Regions from separate parts of the Hahella sp. NS-SX17 genome, predicted to be linked through region 3. Evidence: predicted binding sites of a transcription regulator. Region 3 holds the regulator's gene; each other region holds the start of a gene.

Region 1 (6,321 bases), 1.2 Mb from region 3:
CCCAGCGAGGTGGATTTCGATAATCCCAGAGTGCAGTTGCGACAGGAGTTGGGCTTAACCATCCCGGAGAATGCGCTGATTGGCGAAGTTTATGTCTTCAACCGGGAGATTTTCGACGCCACCGACCCGGAAGAAGATCACTGGATTTACCGCACCGCCAACGCCCTGCATATTCGCACCCGCGAAGAAACCGCGCGTTATCAGTTGCTGTTTAAAAGCGGCGATCCTTACGACCCGCATATGCTGCAACAAAGCGAACGCAGCCTGCGCGATAAATCCTACCTGTACGACGCCTGGGTGCGTCCCTTTCGCGTATGCGGCCGGATGGTGGATATCGCCGTGGTCACCCGGGACTTATGGACGTTACTGCCCGCGCTGGGTTTCAGTCGCAGCGGCGGCGAGAACACGACCGTGCTGGGCCTGACCGACGAGAATTTTCTGGGGTATGGCAAACGTCTGGCTTTCAGCCACAAGAAAGATGAATCCCGCACCGGCTTCACCGTCGATTATCAGGACCCCAATCTGCTTGGCTCCCGCTGGACCTCGCAGTTGACGTTTACCGAAAACAGCGACGGCTATCGGCGCGCCGCCCAGTTCGTGCGGCCCTTTTATAAAGTCGGCGCCAACTGGTCCGGCGGCGTCGCCTACAACCGCGAGCAACTGACGCAACAACTTTATTACCGGGGCGATAGCGTCAGCGAGTTCAAACAGCGTCTGGAGAGTTACGGTCTGTTCAGCGGCCATTCCATTGGCGGCGGGGCTTTCAACGACCATCGCCTGCTTTACGGCTACGAGTACGCCCATTACGACTTCTCCGAAGAAGCGGGCGAAACGCCCCCCGATCCCTTTCCCGAGGACCGCATCCTCAGCTATCCCTGGATCGGTTATGAGTACCGTGAGGACCTTTACTTTCAGACCTACAACTTCAATCAGATCCAACAAACCGAAGACATTCCCACTGGTTTGCAGTTATACGCCCGACTGGGCTGGTCATCGGAATCTTTCGGCGCCAGCGAGGATCAGTGGGTATTAAAAAGCGGAATCAGCCGCGCACTGATCGCGGAGCGCCTGCAATTCGCGGACTTGCAGTTCGACCAGACCGGCTACTGGAGCCCTTCGGGAGACCGATTGGAAAACCTGATCCTGGGCCTGCAAACCCGTTATCTGCGCACCGAATCCAAGCGCAAAAACAGCTGGTACGCCGCATTGAGTCTGGCCTATAGCAAAGACCTCACTTCAGATTTGCAGCTGACGTTAGGGGGCGACAACGGGCTGCGCGGATATCCGTTACGGTATCAGACCGGAGATCGCAGCTTTCTGCTCACTTTGGAGCGGCGTTATTACTCCAACTGGCATCCGTTCGAGCTGTTCCGCCTGGGCGGCGCGGTTTTCATGGACATGGGGCGGGCGTGGTTTCCCGGAGAGGATAACGGCCCCAACAACGGCGTCCTGCACGATGTCGGGATCGGTCTGCGTCTGACCTCCAGCCGTATCCAAGTGACTCGCGTCCTGCACCTGGATATCGCCTTCCCGCTGGACCGGGATGAAGGCGGCGGAAAGGAAATCGACGGGGTCCAATTCCTCATCCGCGGCCGGCAGACATTCTAAGCGAGGCTTAACTGCCGATAACGCCGCCGTCGTCTTTAGTGACGATGACAGTGGCGGCGCGAGGACGGGCGGAGCCGCCGTCCGGCCAGTTGCTGGTATAGCTGCCGTCGCCGTTCTTGCTGCCTGGGTGCTGAATATTGACGAACATGGTCTTCAGGTCCGGCGTCGAGGTCACGCCTGTGACTTCGCAATCTACTACCCCGGTGAAGAAACGGCGGATTTCACGAGTGGACGGATCGGCCGCCAGCATCTGATCGTTGCCGAACTCCTCGGTGCCGCCGGTGTCAGTCTGAATCCACAATACGCCGCGCTTGTCGAACCACAAGCCATCCGGGCTGTTGAACTTGTTACTGTCGTCCAGCGTCACCAGCGCCGCGGTCTCACCCGGCGTCGCCGTGCCGGCGGGACCGCCCAGCACAAAAATATCCCACTGGAAGGCGGTGACGGAGTCACTGTTCTCGCGCCAGCGAATGATATGGCCGTATCGGTTATTGGGGCGCGGGTTCGCCGCATTCACTTGGTCTTCAGTGCGTCGGCTGTTGTTGGTGAGCGTAAAGTACGCCTCGCCAGTAGTAGGATGCACCGCACCCCACTCAGGTCGATCCATGGGCGTGGCGCCGACGAAATCCGCCGCAGTGCGGGTATTGACCAGAATATCCGCCTGATCCGCGAAGCCATTATCCACCGTCAGGCCGTTGACGCCATGAGACAGTTCCAGCCACTCGCCGCTGCCGTCATCGTTATACTTGGCCACGTATAGCTTGCCGTCGTCCAGTAGCGCGCCGCTGGCGGTGTCCGCATAGTAGGCTTGGTTGGACACGTATTTGTAGATGTATTCGAAGCGGGAGTCGTCGCCGGAATAGCAAACAATGGGTTTGCCCTCTTCCACCAGTCCGAAGATGATGCCTTCATGGCCGAAGCGGCCCAGCGCAGTGCGCTTTTGTGGCGTGGAAGTCGGTTCGAACGGATCGATTTCCACAATCCAGCCATAGGTGTTGGGCTCATTGCGATAATCGTCCGCAGCGCCAGCGCCTTTGCTGGTGGCGTCGAAGCGTTCGTAAACGTCCACGCCCGCCACGGTGTCCCAGCCATAGCGCGAATTGCTCCCCACGCCGTAACGGCTAAGGTTGCGCGGCTTGGGATCGTCATCGCTCTTGAAGTATCCCGCCCAGTTCTCTTCGCAGGCCAGATAGGTTCCCCAAGGCGTATATCCCATGGAGCAGTTATTCAGGGTGCCGCGAGCCAGGGTTCCGTCGTTGCTGTGCTTGGTGACGGCGTAATCGGTTCCACGCACCGGTCCGCGCAATTCCATGTCGGTAGCGCCGGTCACGCGACGGTTGTACTGGCTGCCGTGGACGATATCCCAAACGCCAGCGGTCTTCTTGATATGGATAACGCTGACGCCATGGGCCGCCACTTCTTTGTGCACTTCCGCTTCAGGGCGAGCGCCGCCGACTTCGGTCGGGCCGTCAGGGTGCAGGAAGTCCGGCTCGATGTATTCGTGGTTCATCACCAGCAGGCCTTCTTCCGAGCTGGCGCCGCCTTCTTTGAAATCAATCGGGAAGTAGTGCATGCCATCGTGGTTCATGCCCACTTGCTGTTCCTGGTCCGCGCCGGTATTGGTTCCATCGCCCAGATACTCAGGCAGCGCGCCGGTCAGAGGCGTGCCCCAGGGAACGAATGGCGTGGCGGTGTAGCCAGCCGCCACTTTCACCTCGTTGGCGACGCTGGTGGCGATAGCGGTGAAGCCCAGCAACGGGCCCTGGTTGTCATCAGAATCGCCGCCGTCATCGCTGCTGCAGCCCACCAGCGACATGCCGAGCATGCCCGCCAAAGCGGCGCTGACGCCGCCCTTGATGACAGTGCGACGGGCGATGCGGGTTTCAAGCACGGAAGCGAAAGGGCGATTTCCGGAAAAGTTTGTAACTGGATCGATCCCGGAGTTGTCGAATTCGAATTTTTTTATATCGGACATACTCAAACCTCTTCTCATCAGAGTTCACTTCAGAACGCAGTGGGCCAGAAATACCGGAAAGAGGTGACAGCATGGTTACAAAAAGATTTCATTACGGAAGAAGCAGTTAAATGTCCTTCTCGCTTGATAATGGCGATACGCCGATTTTATGACGCCCGGCTTACGTCAAGGCGACGGTGGGAGCGATCCAGATTCTACTTAAGCCCATATTTTTCCTGCAACGCCCGAATCGTCTCTGCAGGCAGAGCAGACTTTTGGCTATCAAGATAGACGGCGGCTTTGTCGCGACGCTCCATGCCGACCAAGGCCTGTACTATGCGTTCGGACAGTTCAGGGTCTTTTTGCAGTTGTGAATCGCTTTCCTGCGCTGTCACCCCTGCCTGGACGACGGTGAGGTAGTCTTTGGTCTCCAGTGCCGCCTTGCTTAACAGCACGTAGCCTTCCAGCGTCAGTTCGATCTTCAGGGAGGTCGTCACGGCATTCACCGCGTCGTCATAGCGTCCGCTGGCGTAGTAGGACTGCGCCAGCGTCAATGGAGTGACATGCCAGTCTGGATACGCTTTGATGAGTTTGTTCATCAACGATTCCACCGCCTCGTAGGCGCCTTGCTGGATGCCTATCTCGGCGATTTTTATGTAGGGCCAGCGATTGCCGGGATCGAGTTTGACGCTTTGGTTAAACGCCTGCAGCGCCGCTTCGTTTTGTTGCAGATCCTGGTAGATTTTTCCCAGCCAGTATTCATAACGCCCATCCGTCCCGCCCAGCTCAAACTCCAGTGAGCGCCAATAGCTCAACGCCTGCTCCGGCGACGTCTTCTCTTCCAGCTTTTCCACATAGGCCAGTACTTTATCCTGAAGGCCGTCATCTTCCAGTGCGAAGGTCGCAGTGGCCCACAGCAGCGCACACAAAGCCGCTATTCCGCGCAGACAACGGAGTGCGCCGACGCGGTTCAATGTCATTCTTTTCTTCATGCACTACCCCGTTTATAAGTTCTCCGCGTTCTGCGAGAGAGATAGCCATTCGACTGGCGACTCAGACACAGGCGTCCTCGTTTCGTTCAATGGCGCATATTCAATACGTATCCGCTCGCCTTCAATAATAATTTTGGTCGGCGCCTGATTCGCTGCGCCCTCGGGACCTCTGTCGATATAAACATTAACAAGGGCTTCGGAACTGACGCCACCGCATTGATCGTAGGCGAGTTCACCGCGATACAGCGTCAAAAACTCAACCTTATCCGCCCACCCTGACACCACATAATAAAGCTGATAAGCGTCGCCGTTTATTTCTTTGGAACTCAGCAGGCTGTATTGATCTGGTATAAAACATTTATCTGCTTCGCGGGTCGTCCATAAATACGCCAGCGCCGTCACCGTCAGGAACGCTAATATAAAAACGGTTAGAGACAGGTACTTCAGTAACTTCCACACGCTTGTTTGCGTCCTTCGTGTTGTGTTTCGCCGGAGAGTATAGGGTTAGCTGTTTGGTTCAGGCAAAAGCGTCGGGGCTGGCGGTGGTTTCTTTGGCGCTCTGGGAGGCCCTTCGACAAGCTCAGGGCGAACGGGGCATGTGGTGGCCCAGCGGGTGAGCGTATGTGTGAGTGGGTGTGGTATTGGGTCAGACTTTACTGCGGCTTCGTTGGCGCTCTGGAAGGCCCTTCGGCGGGTTCAGGGTGAACGGGTTTATCCCGTATACCTGCCCCGCGTTCCCGCTTGAAGCTAGGCAGGTGGGCTTAGACGTAGACTCTGCTCTCTCCGGTCCCAAACGCATGCAGCGTCACTACCCGCTGAATAGCCTTGGCGATTTTCTTGCCGCCCTGAGCGGAGGGTTCGATGGGGGAACTGGCGGAGTAGTCTCCTACATCCTGGCAGAGGTTGCGCAGATCGATGACAGGGAGCTGTCTGGCGATGGCTTCCTCCAGAATGATCTCATTGAACAGCGCCAACCCGGCCACCGCTTCCGTCCCCAGTCCGGGGATGTTGTTGTAAACGGTGCAGACCACCAGATTCGGGCTTTTTTCCAGCAGGGCTTCCAGCATGTTGCTGTAGTTGGAGCGAAAGGCGTCGCGCTCACGATCCATTGCGCGCATGGCCGCGCCGACGGTGTTGACGCGGGCGTCCAGAATGTTAATCACGCTCAGGGCGTCATTGCCGCCGCAGCTCACGATGACGTGAGAGACATCGTCGGGAAAGTCCACCAGCTGCTCCGACACATCCGTGGTGACGCTGCCGTCCACCGCGATCAGGGTCACCTTCACGTCGTCCCCAACCGCCGCCTGCAATTTCTCGACAACGGAGTCGCCTTCATCGACGTAGGATGCGTTATCAAAAATGGAGTCGCCGACCAGAACAATATGCACCGGCGTATTTATCGCGCTTGCTTTAGCCATAACCCTGCTCAACCCGTCTCTCAGATACCCACTACTAAAAGTCTTTTCCTTCTTCTCTGCTAAACAGATAGCCCACTATTCCCGGTTTAACCAGCGGCCGGAGGATTTACCCCACGCGGATGCAGCGTATTTCTCAGAATTAACCGCCCATCATCAAGCCGGCTTTCTATACATCTCCGCCCTCAACATAGATAATTTTCCGCGCAAAGCGAACCCTTCAGCCCGAGTATACGCCGGGAAAGTAGAACAGGAAAAAGTGAAATTTAATGACATCGCCGACGATTGCAAAGCCCATGTGGTTATCCGGGACAGAGTGTAAAGTCGGCATTCTCTATCTGGTGGCGATCAC
Region 2 (6,321 bases), 250 kb from region 3:
GCACAGAAAAAACCGCAACCGCCGCCGCTGAGTCTGCCCTGGTTTCAAGGCGTGAACCGCTTTTGGGTGCAGAATCAGGGCCGCTTCATGGCCAAGATCATGCCTGGAGAATATTACGTCACCAATCAGCAGGAGCTGATCGGCACTGTGCTCGGCTCCTGTATTTCGGCCTGCGTGCGCGACCCGGCCTCCGGCGTCGGCGGCATGAATCACTTTATGCTGCCGCAAAACGCCGGCGGCGGCCGCATGGATATCCTCAGCGACGCCTTTCGTTACGGCAACTACGCCATGGAGCATCTGATCAATGACGTCATGAAGCTCACCGGTAAACGCAGCACGCTGGAGGTGAAAATATTCGGCGGCGCCAATGTGATCCGCGGCATGAGCAGCGTAGGGGAGAAGAATATCGACTTTGTGCGCCGCTACCTGGAAGTGGACGGTTTCAAGATTATGTCGGAGGACGTGGGCGGCGATTACCCCCGCAAGATTCTGTATGACCCCACCAACGGCAAAGTCATGATGAAGCGCCTGAAGTCTTTGCACAACGACACGGTGATTCAACGTGAAGAACATTATATGGACGAGCTGAGCCACACCAAGGTAGCGGGAGATGTGGACCTGTTCTGACCGGGATAGAGGTTCCCGGCGCATTTGAACGAATAATGACGAGGAACATTATGAGCAGCGGAGCGGGGAAGGTGTACAAAGTCCTGGTGGTGGACGATTCAGCGCTGATGCGCAAAATTCTGGTGGAAATCCTCAACCAGTCGCCACACCTGGAAGTGGTGGATACCGCTGGCGACCCTTATCAGGCGCGGGAGAAGATCAAGGCGCTCAACCCGGATGTCATCACCCTGGATGTGGAGATGCCGCGCATGGATGGACTCACGTTTCTGCGTAACCTCATGCGGCTGCGTCCCATGCCGGTAGTGATGATTTCCAGCCTGACGGAGCAGGGCGCGGCGGTGACGCTGGACGCCATGGAGTGCGGCGCGGTGGACTTCATCGCCAAACCCAAGATCGACCTGCGCGAAGGCATTGAGGAAAAGGCCCAGGAAATCATCGATAAGGTCATCACCGCTGCGCGCATCTCTCAGGAAAAACTGTTGCTCAAGCAGCAGCGACTGCAGGCGCAGCACCAGAAAGTCGCCGCCGGCGAGAAGCCGCAACCGGTTTTCGCCACCACGGATAAGCTGATCGCCGTCGGCGCCTCCACCGGCGGTCTGGACGCCATTCGCGACCTGCTGGATGGATTGACCATGGATCTGCCGGGCATCGTCATCACCCAGCATATTCCCGGCGCTTTCTCGCGCTCCTTTGCGGAGCGTCTGGACCGACGTTTGCCCATGAAAGTGGAGGAGGCTTACGACAACGCCCCCATCACCGTGGGACGCGTATACATCGCGCCTGGCGAGTATCACCTGGAAGTGGTGCGCACCGGGGCCAAGTACGTGTGTCGACTCAGTGAAACCCCGCCGGTGAATCGACATCGCCCCAGCGTGGATGTGTTATTTGATTCCGTGGTCAACGCCGCCGGCGCCAACGCCATGGCGGTGCTATTGACCGGCATGGGCAAAGACGGCGCCGCCGGACTGCTGCGCCTGCACGAAGCGGGCGCCTACACTATCGCCCAGGATGAAGCCTCCAGCGTGGTGTGGGGCATGCCCGGCGCGGCGGTGAAACTCAACGCCGCCGATGACGTGTTACCCCTGGAAAAAATCGCCGCCTCGGTGAAGCGCTGGTATGCGGAGAACCCTGGCTAGGCGCGCTAATCCCAGCCGCGCTCCAGCTCCACAAAATGCGCGTCTTCCCCGGTGGTCCGGTAGCCATGGCGATGGTAGAAGCGAATCGCCCCATGGTTGTCTTTGAAGCTGGAAAGGGTGATTCGGCGCTGCGTCTCTTGCGCCAGACGATGTAACTGCGCCATCACTTGCGACCCCAGTCCCTGACTTTGCGCCTCTCTAAAGATTAACGCCAAATGCAGATGCAGCGCGTCTTCATGCAAGCGATAGCAGAGCAGGCCGATCCGGCAGTCCGCCCTGACGATCCAATAAAGATCCTCCACGGCGTAGTGGCTGTAAAAGCGCTGAGTTTGATAGTCCTCATCCCACCCGAATGCGGTGTCGATGGACGTATAGAGCCCCGCTTTGTAAGCGGCGAACGCCTCGCTGAGCTGGTGTGTCTTGAGAGAGATAAATCTTACGTCGGTGTCTTCGCGCATGCCTCAGCTACCTTGTCCTTTCACTCGCATTTCAATGGCGTCGTGCAGCCAGAATTCTCGCTCCAGCGCGATAGGTTCGCCAGCGACTTTAACCTGACGCTCCAGTTTTAGAGAAGGGCTGCCCTCCCGCACCTGCAAATGTTGCGCATGGCTGTGGCTGAGAGGCGAGGAGGAGATGCTGACGTCCAGCTCTCTGGCCCGATAGCCGTATTGTTCCCGCACCAGTGCGGTGAGGGACCCGGCCAGATCATGGGAGAGCAGATCAGGGAAGGCGGATTCCCGAAAGTAGCAGACTTCCAGCAGTACCCAGCGTTGGTCCACCGCGCGGCGACGGGTGACGACAAAGGCGCTCTGCGTCGGCGCCTGTTTCAGCGCTTTGTTGACCTGAATCGGGGGCGTCTCCCGCCCGGCGCTGAGCAGTTCCGTGGTCAGCGCTCGATGCTGGTTGATCGCCTCTTCCTGAATACTGCTGCTGCGGGTGGGATCGTAAATAAACACCGGCGGCGCCACGAACCAGCCCATACGATTCAAACGATAGATCAATCCCTGTGACTCCAGCGCATGCAGAGCGTCGCGGGCGCTGACGCGGGAGACTTCGAATAGGGCGCATAAGGCGCGTTCCGAGGGAAGCTTGCTGCCGGCGGGCAATTCGCCGTTGAGAATGCGCTGCTGCAGTTTGGCGGCGAGAGACAGATAAGCGGCTGCCTGATTCACAATTCATTCCTTACGTCTTTTCCGGCGCGGACCCGCGTCCGGTGTTGGCTTTGGCGCATTACAGCGAATCGGCGTGACATAAATATGACAATCTGGTTCGCACCAGCGGTCATAAAACTGCCTTGTTTATGAAATTTTATGGAAATTCCAATGAAATATTCCAACCTTATCTTGGTCCGAACCAGATGATTCGCCAGTTATTAACACGACGCTGATATTGACGTGTTGGTAACCGGGCGCAGGGAAGCGCCTGCGGGGCGGCAAGCCGCGAAGGCAGGACCTGATACATGCAGGCCCTGTCGCTTCAGACAAACAGAGGGACGCTGTTTGGCTGCCGGATTCATAACCTACAAGGAATATCTCATGCTTCATAAACGACTTGCTTGGTTGGCCTGCGGTCTCGCCTTCGCTCTGGCCGGCTGTTCCGGCGACCAGGACCCCACCGACCCGCCTGGCTCTGATGTCGAGCCGCCGAGCAGCGCCACCGCGCCGGATTTTATCGTGCAACCCTATCTGCAGGCTCCCGCATCTGACCAAATGACGGTGATGTTCGAAACCGGAGAAAGCAATGCGGAAGTATGGGTGCGCCCCTTCGACGGCAAGGGCGAATTCACTCGCGTCAGCGCGGAGTCCCATTCCCTTGACGGCTTGGTGCGCAAAGCGCCGATACATCAGCTCAGCTCCAATACGTTGTATGAGTACTACGTGGTCACCAAGGTGTTGGGAGAACAGCGGGCGACGCCGCGTTACGCTTTCAAAACCTGGCCCCAGGCGGGGGATGGCGTGGAGCAGGCGCGCATCATCGCGTTGAGCGACACCCAGTTGGATCGGGATGAGTACGCCAAGGTGCTCACCAATGTGGTGAACCAGGGTTTTCTACAGCATGAATGTGACGCCGCGCAACCGCAGACCTGCGCGGAAAATATCGCCGCCATCACGATTTCCGGCGATGTGGTGCAAGTGGGCGGCAATCGCCAGCACTGGCGCGAGCAGTTGTTCGGCAGCCTCGCCGCCATTACGCCTTATGTGCCGCTGGTAACCGTACCCGGTAATCATGACTACTATAGCGATGCGGAATTACGTCTGTACCGCAGCTACATGGCGCCGCCGGAAAACGGCTCTATCGGCTACGAAGACAAGTGGTACTACCTCGACTATTTGGACCTGCGTCTGGTCGGGCTGGACAGCTACACGATCTCCGGCGCCCATGGCGCGTTCAACCGGGATACCCTGGCGGTGCAACGGCAGTGGCTGAAAGAAACCCTGAATGACGCGGAAGTACAGGGCAGGCAGTTTGTGTTGGGAATGTTCCATCATGGTTGTCTTTCGGAAATGTGGAACGTTGGCGAGAGCATCGGCAGTTGCGAAATGGTGGCGGAGCTGGAGCAGTATAGCGCCCGTACTGGCGCCGTGACCGGGCATCTTTTCGGGCACACTCACGCTTACTCCCGCGGACAGTCGCGGGATGTGAATCACCTGTGGCTCAACGCCGCCAGCGCTTCCGGCTACATCGAACCGCTGGACGATGCGGATCATCAGGCCAAGCAGGTCCGCGATTACGACACCTTCGAAATCAGCCGCAGCGAGTTCGGCTACAACCTGCTGACCTTCCATTTCGGCGACGCGCCGACGATGACGCTGGAGCGCAAGAAAGGCGGCTTTGACGGCGACACGGAATTCTCTGTGGTGGACAGCCTGACCTTCTCCGTCGAGGACAATATCAATCTTCCTCTGGTCACGGCGGGAACTGGCGAGCAGGACGCCAGCGCCGTGGAGCTGGGTGTGCAGGTGGCTATGCCGGATGTGGTGCGCGCGGTTCATTGGCAAGTGTCGGAAAGTCCCGAGTTTGACGGCGCGGTTTACGATATCTGGGGCAACCGCACGCGCCGTCAGAACCTGTACTACGGTCCCGCCGATGAGGTCGAGGGCGATCATGAAAGCGGCTATGTCGCTATCGATACGCAGGCGGATGCGGATATTTTTAATCTGCAGCTGAGCGACATGTTGAGCGTCGGTCCCGTGCGCGTCGGCGGCGATGACTACTATCGCTGGAACAAGCGCTACAGCGAGCAGAATACGCATACTTCCAGCTATGACGCCTACGCAGGCCAAAGTCGGCCGGAGCTGGCGTTGCGTCCGGGGACGACCTGGTATTGGCGCGCCCGAGTGCGGGATGAACATATGAACTGGTCCGCCTGGAGTGACGTCGCCAGTTTCGATATCGCCGGAACCCGCACCGATAACCTGATTCTCAATGGCGATGCGGAAGCCGGGGACATGAGCGGATGGAATCTGCAAAAAGGCATGATGAACGCCATCACCGCCAACGACAACGGTGGTTTTGGTCCCGCTGAAGGAACCTATTATTTCGCCGGACGCGGCTTCGGCAAAGGCGCGCCCTCCGACTGCTGCGAGGAACAGGTCATACAGGAAATTGACCTGTCCGCCTACGCCACGGAAATAGATACTGGCGACGCCTACGCGGAATTCAGCGCCATGCTCTCCACTTGGAGCGGAAACGATGAGCCGCGCCTGCAACTGATCGCCTTGGACGCTGGCGGCGCTGAATTGGCCTGGGCGGGAGATGACGTCCTAACCAGCAACAGGTCACAATCCTGGGAAGCCCGCCAAGTTTCCGGCCAACTTCCCAGCGGCGCCCGCACCCTGCGCGTGAGCATGGGAGGCTTACGCAAAGCCGGTAACGACAACGACGTGTACTTTGATGATTTGAAGCTGTTTTTGTATTACTGAGGGGAGTGCGGAAAGCCGCGCTTCTGCATTGCCTCTACATTCGAACGTTAACGGGGATCAGTCCGTTAACGTTCTTTCCCTTTTTAGCCTGGCTGCGCCGCCTTCCCACGTGAGTTCAATAACGTCGCCTTCCGACATCGCGCGCATGGCGCTACGAATGCCTTCGCAAGAGGCGTTGGCCGGCTCTCCGTTAATGGACGTGATGGGTTGACCGACCTGCAAGCCCGCAGCCTTGGCGGGTGAATCGTTCCAAACCAGGGAAACCCTTGGCGTCTCTTCGAAGCTCATGGCAAATCCATACGACGAGCGCGAGAAAGGCCCATCGCGATACGGGAGAAAGTAAGCAGAGGAAGACCGTGAATCCAGCGTGACGATGAAGTGCTCCAGCACGGATGCGCCAATCAGACTGGGCGGCGATTCCCGCAACAGCGCGCCGACCCGTCCCAGCTCAACATTGCCGATCGCCAGGTTTTTAAATTGCATCTGCAGTTGTTCTTTGTTTGGCGCTGCGCCGCCCAACGAACCGCCGAGAGAGCCTGCGCCCGAGAGGCTGGCTCCAACGCCGCCGTTGCGCTTTGCGCCCTCAAAATCAGGAGGAGAAACCGCCAGATACTCAGGCGAACCGGTATCAAACA
Region 3 (6,321 bases):
ACCAATCAGACCTGCGCCGAGAATCGCCACCCTCTTCTTGCCATGCAACGCGTCCCGGATACGACGGTAGTCCATTAGATCATTGACCGCAAACACCTTGCCTGCGCCAGAGCCGGGAATGTTCAGCTGAATGAGATCCGCGCCCCAGGCCAACACCAGCTTACTGTACGTCAAGGCCTCTTCGCCGATAAACAGGCGGCGTTCCTCCGGGTCCAAGGCCGTCACTGTGGCGAAAGTACGCACTTCAATATTCAATTGCTCGGCCATCTTGCCGGGATCGGCCATGGAGAGCTGGTCTGCGGTTTTGGCCTTGGCGAAGCCGGTGGAGAGCATGGGTTTGGAGTAAGAATGACCGTCGTCCGCCGTCAGCATCAGCACCGGCGCGTCCTTATTGAGTTTGCGGAACTCACGAGCAAGCGTGTAGCCAGCGAGACCGGTTCCGATAATGACGATGGGCGCAATATCCGGCATGACGTATCCTTTTAAGTTTTCAGTAGAAAATTGAGCGACTTGGCGAGGGAATTAGCCAACCTGAATCATTTCAAAGTCTTCTTTGCCAACGCCACAGTCTGGGCAAATCCAATCTTCCGGCACATCTTCCCAGCGCGTTCCGGGAGCGATACCGTCTTCGGGCCAGCCTTCCGCCTCATCATAAATGTATCCGCACACTACACATTGCCATTTACGCATCACAGTATCCTATTCAATTTTGTCAAAAAAGCCGCAAAGAGCTTCTTATTTATGGTAAAACGCCTGATTCACAGTGTGTGCATTTATAAGGTTCCGGCCGGCATTGATCAAGTCATTCCGGGGCTAAATCGTTATACTGGGCTTTGTTGAGACGCTGACGTCGCCAATAAATCCTGTAACATATTAAATTATTAGAAAATTCATCATTACAACGGTAACTCTCAGGTAATTCCAATGTCCCATAGTATGGAAAACATGCAGCAGGTATTTCAGGAAGCAGACTGCTTATTTGACGAAGCGCAGGTAGATCAGGCGATTGATCGTCTGGCGCAGGAAATCACGGCGCAACTGAAAGACAGCAACCCTCTGGTGTATTGCGTGATGACCGGCGGCGTCGTATTCGCTGGCAAACTGCTGCCCAAGCTGCGCTTTCCTCTGGAAGTCAGTTACATTCACGCGACTCGCTATAATAATCAGACCAGCGGCGGCGGCCTGAAATGGAAAGTAGAGCCCGTGGAAAACCTGGAAGGGCGCACTATCCTGATTCTCGACGACATCCTTGATGAAGGAACCACTTTACACGCCATCTGCGATTACTGCGACGGCAAGCAGCCGGAAAAAGTCTATACCGCCGTACTGGTGGACAAACAGCATGAGCGTAAAGTCTACCCCGGCCAGAAGTGTGATTTCACTGGTCTGGAAGTCGCGGACCGCTACATTTTCGGCTATGGCATGGATTACAAAGGCTACTGGCGCAACGCTCCGGGAATCTACGCTGTAAAAGGCCTCTAAACCCTGCCCGCTCGGGCTCCAAATGATTAATATGCCAATGGTATTGGCACATTAATAAAGAGGCGCATGGAGGCGACGGCGAGCCGCGGGAGACAGGACCTGACATGGGCAGCCCTGTCGTTGCAGACATGTAGAAGGAAGCTATTTGTCTGCCTGAATAATAATTTACTAACAGGCGATGCTGGTTCCTTACCTATTATGCATGAAGCTAATCTGAGTCAGTTTCTGGTGCTGATTACAGCGGCGGTCGTCGTATCGTCGCTGTTCCGGCGTATGAACGTTCCCTCTGTCCTGGCTTACCTTGCGGTAGGCCTCGGCGTTGGTCCCACAGCCCTGGGCTGGGTGGACGACGTAGAGACAATCCAAGTGCTGGCGGAGTTCGGCGTGGTGTTTCTGCTGTTCTCCCTCGGGCTGGAATTCTCTCTGGCCAAGATGATTGCTTTGCGCAAGGTAGTGTTCAACCTGGGCGGCTGGCAAGTGGCGGTAAGCAGTTTGGTGATTTTCGGCATCGCCCGGCTGTTCCAGGCCAGCACCGAGGAGGCCATCATTATCGCCGGCGCATTAGCGTTATCCTCCACAGCAGTAGTCAGCAAAGAGCTGGTGCAGCGTAACGAACTGGGTCAGCCCCACGGCGTGATGTCGATGGGAGTGCTGCTGTTTCAGGATCTGGCTGCAGTTATCTTTTTGATTCTGGTGCCGTTTCTGGCCGGCGGGTCGGATAGTTCACTGGCCGCCGCTCTGGCCATCACCCTGGGTAAAGGCGCGCTCTTGTTCGCGCTGATGCTGGCGATCGGCAAGTATCTGTTGCCGTTCATTTTTTCGGAAGTCGCCAAATCTCATTCAGAAGAGCTGTTTGTACTGACCGTGTTGATGGTGTCGTTATTGGCCGCGGCGTTGACGCACAGCTTCGGTCTGTCTATGGCCCTGGGCGCGTTCATCGCGGGCATGATGCTGTCCGAAACTCACTATAAACATCAGATTGAAGCGGATATCCGTCCTTTTCGCGACCTGTTGCTCGGCCTGTTTTTCATCAGCGTCGGCATGATCGTCGACTTCGGAGAAGTCGTCGCGAACTGGCCTTGGATACTTCTCATCACCGCGATGCTTCTGGCGGCGAAAGCCACGCTGATCGGAGTGCTGGCGTATCGTCACCAGAAAGACAGGGCGGTAGCGTTGAAAACCGGACTTTACCTGGCTCAGGGCGGCGAGTTCGGATTCGCCCTGTTTGCGTTGGGAGAAAAGTTTCAACTCATCTCCAAACAAGCCGGCGCGGTAGTCATTACCACTGTCATTCTCAGCATTACCTTGACTCCCGGGCTGATGAGCCTCGCACGTCACCTCAGCACCCGCTTTCCCTCCGATAAAGGCCAGGGCATGGCGCAGACCCGTGTCGAAGCGCTGACTGTCGCCTGCTCGGAGTTGGAAGGTCACGCCATCGTTTGCGGATTCGGCCGCGTTGGCCAGACGGTCGCCCGGTTCATGCGCCGCAGCGCCATGCCCATGACCGCCGTGGACAAAGATCCGGTGCGGGTAAAAGAAGCCGCCGCCGCAGGCGAGCCAGTTCATTTTGGCGATTCCGAGCGTCTGGACATTCTCAAAGCCCTTGGCCTGGAAAGAGCTCGCCTGATTATCATCACTTACGCAGATGTGGACAAAAGTCTGGCGGTCATTCGCAAGGTGCGCTCAACCGGTTCTCAAGTGCCGATTCTGGTGCGCACGGCGGACGACTCCAAGATGACGCTGTTGCAAGAAGCCGGCGCCACGGAGATCGTGCCGGAGACGCTGGAGGCCAGCTTGATGTTGGTCACCCAAGTGCTTACCCTTATGGGCGCGCCGGCAAGGAAAATTCATCGCCAGATCGAAGAAGTCCGCCGCAGCCGCTATAAAATGCTGCATGGCTACTACCCAGGCATTAACTCCCAGTTGGTCGGCGCTGACGGGACGCCACTGGAAAAACTGCATGCACTGACGCTGCCTGACGGCGCCTACGGCTGCCATCGCTCACTGGCGCAAATGAAGCTGGCGGCCTGCAATATCGACAGCATCCGTCGCGGCGAAGAGGAGTTCTTCGACCCCACTGGCGAGTTTATCCTGCAACCCGGCGACACACTGATTCTGCATGGCTCGGCGGATCAGGTTGAACAGGCGGAAAACAGATTGCTGGGCGGCTGAGCTTGAACGCGATATCAATCCACACACTAAAACAGGATTCTGTCTGGTTATGAAATCCCAAGGGCGTCCAGCTCCTTCCCTGGCGGAGCAGTTCAAGGCGAAATTGCCGGTCTACATTGACCTCACGCGACTGAACCGCCCTATCGGAACCTATTTGCTGCTTTGGCCTACCCTGTGGGCGCTATGGCTGGCCTCAGAGGGCGCGCCCTCCATCAAGAACCTGTTCATTTTCATATTAGGTGTTTTGTTGATGCGTTCAGCCGGCTGTGTGATCAACGATTACGCTGATCGCCGCATAGACATGCACGTAGAGCGCACCAAGGGCCGTCCATTCGCCCAAGACAGGGTGACGGAAAAAGAAGCGCTTACACTGTTCGGCGTATTGGTCGGCATTTCATTTATTCTGGTGCTTTTCACCAACGCCCTGACGATCTATCTTTCCGCTGGCGCACTGGCGCTGGCTTCTACGTACCCTTTCATGAAACGACACACTTACCTGCCCCAGGTCGTACTTGGCGCCGCTTTCGCTTGGGGCATCCCCATGGCATTCGCTGCAGAGTTGGACGCCGTGCCGCAACAGGCGTGGCTTTTGTACACTGCGACAGTGGTTTGGACCGTCGCCTATGACACCATGTACGGCATGGCGGACCGGGAAGACGACCTCAAGATTGGCGTCAAATCCACGGCGATCCTGTTCGGTGAAGCCGACCGCGCCGCCGTGGCGGGACTGCAAGTATTGACCCTGGGCATGCTGTTTATGGTTGGCGCACAGTATGAACTGGGCGTCTATTATCAGGTTTCGCTGATCGTCGCCGCCGTCTTGTTCGTGTATCAACAACACCTGATTCGCGACCGCGAATCTCAACACTGCTTCAAAGCCTTTCTCAACAATCACTGGGTCGGCGCCGTCGTTTTTCTTGGTCTGGCGCTGGAATTCATCTTCCGCCCCTGACTAGGCTACGTCATGCCTTTTGTCCGGCCATCACAGGCCGGCCCCATTTCCATCACATTTATTAAGCGCCTGTCATATACTTGTAACAAAACGCCGTTGTAATAATTCGGCAATCGAGTATTCAAAAAGGTGTTTTGCATGGCAAGCAAACAAGTTCTCATTGTGGACGATGAGCCCGCCATCCGGGAAATGATCGCAGTCGCTCTGGAAATGGCCGACTATGACTATCTGGAGGCAGGAGACGCGCGGGAAGCGCATGCGTTGATCATTGATCAGAAACCGGACCTCATACTGTTGGACTGGATGTTGCCCGGCGTCAGCGGCATTGAATTCGCACGCAGACTCAAGCGTGACCAAAACACCTCGGAAATCCCACTCATCATGCTCACCGCTAAAACCGAAGAGGACAACAAAGTCCAGGGCTTGGAAGTGGGCGCCGACGACTACATCACCAAGCCATTCTCTCCAAGAGAGCTGGTCGCCCGCCTGAAAGCTGTGCTGCGACGCACCGCCGTACAGGGTATGGAAACGCCCATTGAAGTCGAGGGGCTGCGACTGGACCCAGTATGTCACCGCGTCACCGCCAAAGGCGATGCGCTCAACATGGGCCCCACAGAGTACAAGCTCCTGCAGTTCTTTATGACGCATCAAGAACGGGTGTATACTCGCGGACAGCTTTTGGACCAGGTATGGGGCGGCAACGTCTATGTGGAAGAGCGCACGGTGGACGTGCATATTCGACGCTTACGCAAAGCGCTGGAGCCCAGCCATCATCATTTGGTTCAAACCGTGCGTGGGACGGGGTATCGCTTTTCGACACGAGCGCCATAAGCGCAGCGACCTGTCTTAAATAATAAATAATTCCAAAAGAAGTATTCATCAAAACGCATGCGCAATCACTGGCGTCATTATGCGCGGCTACTGGTTTACAGTTTGCTGGGCTGCATCGTTGTCGGACTTGTCATAGGCTCGGTAGCCTGGGCGCTGGTGTTTGGTCTTACCGCGTATCTGGGATGGACACTCACACAGGCGTTTCGGATGCATCGCTGGCTGTATCAGACGAAAATGGAAGACCCACCCGAGAGTCGCGGTCTCTGGGGGGACTTGTTTGACGGCATTCATCGTCTACAGGTGCAGCACTACCGCTCCCGTGACCGGCTGCAAGCGATGATTGACCGCATACAGGAATCCACCAACGCACTCAAAGACGCCGTCGTCATGACTAACAGCGAAGGCGCAATGGACTGGTGGAACCAGTCCGCAGAAAAGCTGCTCGGGTTCAAATACCCCACTGATCGTGGCCAACTCATCTATAACCTGATCCGCACACCGATTTTTAAACGCTATTTCGCCTCCAAAAAGTATCAGGAACCGCTGATCCTCAACGCCCCGAATAACCCCAACCTGAAGTTACAGTTTCACATCACTTTGTTTGGTGAAGATGATCGCTTATTGCTGGTTCAGGATGTCACCCGTCTGTATCGCCTGGAAGAAATGCGGCGGGACTTCGTCTCTAACGTTTCTCATGAGCTGCGTACGCCATTAACGGTTATTTCCGGTTATTTGGAAACCCTCATCGACAATGCTGACGATTTACCGCCGCGCTGGAATCGCGCCATGAACCAAATGCAGCAACAGGCGCAGCGAATGGAGGCGCTGGTTAATGATTTATTGCTTCTGTCCCGTATAGAAAATGACGGCTCAAATTTCAAAGC

Evidence for each region. The regulator PhoB, encoded in region 3, activates phosphate uptake and scavenging genes when phosphate is short. The targets are predictions, from matches to a motif close to TGTCATANNNNTGTCANA.
Region 1: a site for PhoB is predicted at 3,646-3,663, ahead of AC2IBB_RS32440 (PhoX family protein). Genes of this name have one in related genera too.
Region 2: a site for PhoB is predicted at 3,008-3,025, ahead of AC2IBB_RS03820 (UTRA domain-containing protein). Genes of this name have one in related genera too.

Annotation. Positions count from the first base shown of each region.
Region 1 is NZ_CM170632.1:7,194,864-7,201,184, forward strand. Features, by position in the region: gene AC2IBB_RS32435 (BamA/TamA family outer membrane protein) at 1-1,608, shown strand, start outside; gene AC2IBB_RS32440 (PhoX family protein) at 1,616-3,583, opposite strand; gene AC2IBB_RS32445 (tetratricopeptide repeat protein) at 3,778-4,554, opposite strand; gene AC2IBB_RS32450 (hypothetical protein) at 4,567-5,013, opposite strand; gene AC2IBB_RS32455 (SGNH/GDSL hydrolase family protein) at 5,316-5,972, opposite strand; gene AC2IBB_RS32460 (hypothetical protein) at 6,239-6,321, shown strand, end outside.
Region 2 is NZ_CM170632.1:835,660-841,980, forward strand. Features, by position in the region: gene cheD (chemoreceptor glutamine deamidase CheD) at 1-627, shown strand, start outside; gene AC2IBB_RS03810 (protein-glutamate methylesterase/protein-glutamine glutaminase) at 678-1,763, shown strand; gene AC2IBB_RS03815 (GNAT family N-acetyltransferase) at 1,769-2,221, opposite strand; gene AC2IBB_RS03820 (UTRA domain-containing protein) at 2,225-2,935, opposite strand; gene AC2IBB_RS03825 (purple acid phosphatase family protein) at 3,299-5,686, shown strand; gene AC2IBB_RS03830 (retropepsin-like aspartic protease) at 5,744-6,321, opposite strand, start outside.
Region 3 is NZ_CM170632.1:1,090,407-1,096,727, reverse strand. Features, by position in the region: gene AC2IBB_RS05015 (NAD(P)/FAD-dependent oxidoreductase) at 1-471, opposite strand, end outside; gene rd (rubredoxin) at 523-690, opposite strand; gene AC2IBB_RS05005 (hypoxanthine-guanine phosphoribosyltransferase) at 925-1,482, shown strand; gene AC2IBB_RS05000 (monovalent cation:proton antiporter family protein) at 1,681-3,654, shown strand; gene ubiA (4-hydroxybenzoate octaprenyltransferase) at 3,704-4,606, shown strand; gene phoB (phosphate regulon transcriptional regulator PhoB) at 4,745-5,437, shown strand; gene phoR (phosphate regulon sensor histidine kinase PhoR) at 5,495-6,321, shown strand, end outside.